DNA from 2 places in the Paenibacillus sp. FSL W8-0186 genome. Region 2 is predicted to be linked to the other one. Evidence: riboswitches for the same ligand, from Rfam matches in the RefSeq annotation. Region 2 holds a riboswitch; the other holds the start of a gene.
What was found. Region 2 has a riboswitch for cobalamin ahead of MKX50_RS03460 (anaerobic ribonucleoside triphosphate reductase). Riboswitches for the same ligand answer to the same signal wherever they lie in the genome.
Positions count from the first base shown of each region.

Region 1: another riboswitch for cobalamin. It lies ahead of metE (5-methyltetrahydropteroyltriglutamate--homocysteine S-methyltransferase); the one in region 2 lies ahead of MKX50_RS03460 (anaerobic ribonucleoside triphosphate reductase).

Region 1 is NZ_CP150207.1:2,560,796-2,562,996, reverse strand. Features, by position in the region: gene metE (5-methyltetrahydropteroyltriglutamate--homocysteine S-methyltransferase) at 1-1,137, opposite strand, end outside; cobalamin riboswitch at 1,269-1,466, opposite strand; gene MKX50_RS11550 (helix-turn-helix transcriptional regulator) at 1,563-1,922, opposite strand; gene MKX50_RS11545 (response regulator transcription factor) at 2,119-2,201, opposite strand, start outside.
Region 2 is NZ_CP150207.1:828,269-830,469, forward strand. Features, by position in the region: gene MKX50_RS03460 (anaerobic ribonucleoside triphosphate reductase) at 1-806, opposite strand, end outside; cobalamin riboswitch at 997-1,233, opposite strand; gene MKX50_RS03465 (MurR/RpiR family transcriptional regulator) at 1,373-2,201, opposite strand, start outside.

The DNA.
Region 1 (2,201 bases), 1.7 Mb from region 2:
GAATAACCCCTTCACACTATCAATACCTGTACTCACCGCAGCGCTCAATGCGGCGACTTCATCCAGCTTCTCTTCGGCAAAGGACAAAGCGTCGCGAAGCACTCGCACCAGCGTCTGCTCCTGCTTAGCCGACACGGGCACATGCAGGAGGCTGCAGGACGGCTGCACGATAATCTCGGAATCCGCAGCCACTTCCAGGATTTCAAGTAACAGCTGCTTCTGGCGGTACAAGTCCGTGCGCCAAATATTGCGTCCATCGACCATGCCCGCTCCAAGCGTCTTGCCTGCCGGGAATCCATATTTACGCAGCGCAGCCAGGTTGCCGTCCAGCCCGTGTATGAAGTCAAGTCCGATACCGGCAACAGGCAAAGACACGACCTCCTCATAACGGTCCACCGCTTCGAAATACGTTTGCAGCAGAATGGAAACTTCCGGAGCCTCACGCTGAATTGTTTCGTAAATGGCTCTTGCCCGCGTTATATCCTCGGCCGACACAGAGGTCACCAAAGACGGCTCGTCTAATTGAACCCAGGCTACACCTTCTGCGGCGAGCTCTTGAAGCACTTGAACGTATAGCGGCAGCAGCTGCTCGACCCAATGGTCCCACTCCGTCGCTTCGTTAAACCCTTTCGATAGCTTGAGGAAGGAGTACAGCCCGATCAGCACAGGTCTTCCATCGATCCCCAGTTTTTCCTTGGCTTCGCGGTAAGCAACCAGCGGACGGTTTACCGTTAGCTGCGGTTTTCTGCCGCCTAGCTCTGGAACAATATAATGATAGTTCGTGTTGAACCATTTCGTCATTTCACTGGCCGGCGCTTCTTTATTTCCCCGGGCGATGGCATAATACGTGTCCAGAGATACCTCGCCGCCGCTATAGGAGAACCGCTCCGGGACAAGGCCGAACATAGCGGCCATATCGAGGACATGATCGTAATACGTAAAATCGCCTACAGGGATGATCTCGATCCCCTGATCCCGCTGCTTCCGTAAATTATGAAGCCGTATTTCCGTTAATTGCCCGTGCAGCTGCTGCTCGTCCAGTTTGCCAGCCCAATAGGCTTCAATCGCTTTTTTCCATTCCCGTTGTCCGCCGATTCTCGGATAACCTAAATTTCCGCTTTTTACCGTATAACTCATTCACAATTCCTCCCCAGTGTATATTCTTCCAATAACAAAAAGGTCCCCTATAGCTGGAACGGCTAAAGAGGACCCTCGTCATACTGCGCGATGGCTCAAATCTTTAACACCTCCCTATCTCCCGTAGGTACAGCAGTGCTGACAGAACAGGCAGGTCTCCTGGCTTCAGAATCATAACTGGACAGCTGCCTTCCCAATGACGGATCATCAGTGGCACCCATGCTTCCAGCTCCTCTGTTACAGTGGCGGGACCGCGCCGGCATTGCACCGGACTTCCCTTTTAAGCTTCAATCGACGGCGATTGAAGCACCTGTTCCCACAATATTCGGTTATGAATATAAAATTTATGTTACTTCATGTTGTCAAATAATACAATACAAATCGGATTAGTCCTAGAATAAACATGCAATATTTATGCACAAAACTCAATAATTATCGGCAACAGCCTTGTTCAGCATACCGATGCAGCGGTCTAAATCGACCTTAACCTGCTTTTTGTACAGCTCGGCCTTCTCAAGTCCGTCATCGGTAAAATGATAGAGTACGATTTCTTGGAAATCCACGCTGGGATCATTCCCTTTCAGATGCTTCGTGCGATACAGTACCCCTTCCTGCACGAGCTCATGAAGGGCCCGGTATATTTCGCTCTGCGGAGGAACATAGCCAAACGGCTTAAACTCTTCCTTCAACTCTTCAAGCATCTGGTAACCGTAGCCCCTTCGCTGCTCTACCATCGAAATCAGATAGAGCTTGATATATGCCCGCTGTGCAATCATAAAGGCCATCGTTCCACCTCCTGCTCTTTCTTCAAAGTATAGAACAGCTGTGAATTTTTCACAATAGCCGTCTAACCTGCTCTTTTATTACGATAGATTAGCTGCTAAGTGCGTAGAAAGAAGCAGGATTGGCAAACAGGAGCAAAATAGCTTTTTGGGGTTTCTATTGTGAATTTTTCATATGATGAAATTTGATAAGTTGGAGCTAACTTTCGATCCAACCTTGCTCCAAAGCATATCTCGTCAATTGCACGCGATTTTCCAAATGCAGCTTTTGCAAAATGTTTT
Region 2 (2,201 bases):
GGGAAAATCGGTGTCTCGCCGCTGCCAAGTCCGCGCATCGTTGCGGCCAGCAGTGAACTGATTACGAGCTGCCCTTCTATCGACGTGCATGTGCCGTAGTTGATGCTCGTAAAAGGAATTTGTCCGCCCGCCCGGCTCGACATCGTATTGAGATTGTGGATGAGGCTCTCGGCGGCCTGCAGCGTTTCGCTTTCGGTCTCTTTAACCGCATATTTGAAGGCCCTTGGATACTGCGCCTGCAGATCAGAGCGAGCCATGGTGATCAAACCGTAATCCGCTGCGCTGTCTCCTTCTTCAAAGTAGTCCAATCCTTTGCGGAAATATTTGACGAAGGATTTGGTTACATAAGGCGCCAGGTCGTGGTCCAGCTTATTGGCGGATACACCGCCGTATTGCGCATTTTGCTGGGACTGAAAAATGATCGCCACAAGCGCCATCGCCGTCATGATCGAATTCGGCGGCCTTACGCTGCCGTTGCCGGTGTTGAACCCTTCGCGCAGCAGCTTGTCGAACGGAATGAAGATGCAGTTCGTCGTTCCGATCGCGTATTGATCCAAATCGTGCACATAGACGATATTGTCCTGAATGGCCTGAACGAGCGGCTTTGGCATGACAAAATGGTTCGCATACCATTTCGCGTACTCGCTGCCGAATTTGCTCATTTTGCCAGAGAAGCTTTCGCCGTTCAAGTTGGCGTTCTCCCGCAGCACCTCAAGATTGCTGCTTGCAACGATCTCTTCTCCTAATGTAATCACTTCATCCAGCATGTCTTGGCGGCTTGTATAAACCGGGTTCATCATCGCCATAACAAAGTTCCCCTCCCGAAAAACTACGCATTACAACCATATAAAAAGGCATTTCCGATCATACAAGGTTGGAAATGCCCGAATGCGCGTTTGAAGAAATGCCTGGATCATCCTATGAAATGCAGGATGAATGCGTATGTAAGCTGCAAGCGGACACCTACCTGTTCCTCGCAGGTTCATCTGGTATTTGGTGTCAAATACAGAAACGGGCAGGTCTCCTGGCTTCCGGACTTCTTCACTGACGCCTTCCCGCAGATGGTTAATATCTGCAGTGGCATTCTGTCAGTGAAGCGCTGCAAGGAGCCTTGGCAAGCTCTTGCATGCACCCGGTCACAGTGGCGGGACCGCAGCGGAATTGCACCGCACTTCCCTTTTAAGCCCCAGCCGAGAAATAGGGGGCTGGATCACCCGATTCCACTATATTTGGTTGTCTGCAACTTACATTACCCCAATATGTAGTGTTTGTAAACAGTCATCTTCACTAGCTGAAGGATGAAAAATCATGAAAAAACAGGTGAAAGCAACCCTGATGCGGCGAGTGGGAGATGCAGAAAAATTGTGAACATTTATCGCGGCAGTTCATGATCGTATTTTTTGCGCAGCTGGTTCAACTGCTCTAATTTGCGCAGATGCTGCTCCTGGTTTCTCATCCCGGCGGCAACGATCAGGTTCTCTACCAGGAAGGTCGGGGCGATCATCGAATGGAATTCCCAAATCTCGCCCCGGCTGGCATACAGGGTCATGTCGCATTGGCCCGAGAAGTCGGAGACAAGGCGATCGGTAATGAGTATCGTGCGGTAGCCGCATTGCTTGGCATGATCTGTGATCACCTTGGCTTCCGGCAGCAGACGGACGAAGCCGAAGAGAACAACGACGTCTTCGCCTGTTATATGAAGCAGATCCTCGAACAGCTCGCTGCCTCCGCGATCAAGGCGATGGATGGACAGGCCGAAGCGGCTGAGGCGGTAATGCATCAGCTGGGCGAGGCCGGACGAGGGACCCGGAGCGTACAAATATACTCTGCGCGCCGTGACAAGCGCATCCACAGCGGCGTCAAATGCTTCCTGTGAATAATGCTGCAGCGTGCTCTCCAGATGTTCGATGCTGGAGGCAAGAAATTGTCCGGGAAAGGATGCCGCGTTGGCTCTATCCATGATGTTCTTCATCTTGGCGGCAGGGGTAACCTCCAGATGCTCGCGAAGCTGGTTTTTGAAATCTTTGATATTTTTAAATCCGACAGAACGCCAAAACCTCGATACGGAGGCGATGCTGAGTCCCAAGTTGTCCGCGATTTCCTGTTCGGTCAGAAAGAGGACAGTTTGCATATTCTTCTGGATATAGTCGGCAATTTTATATTGACCCGGGGATAAGGTTTCTAAATTCCAGTCCAAGTTC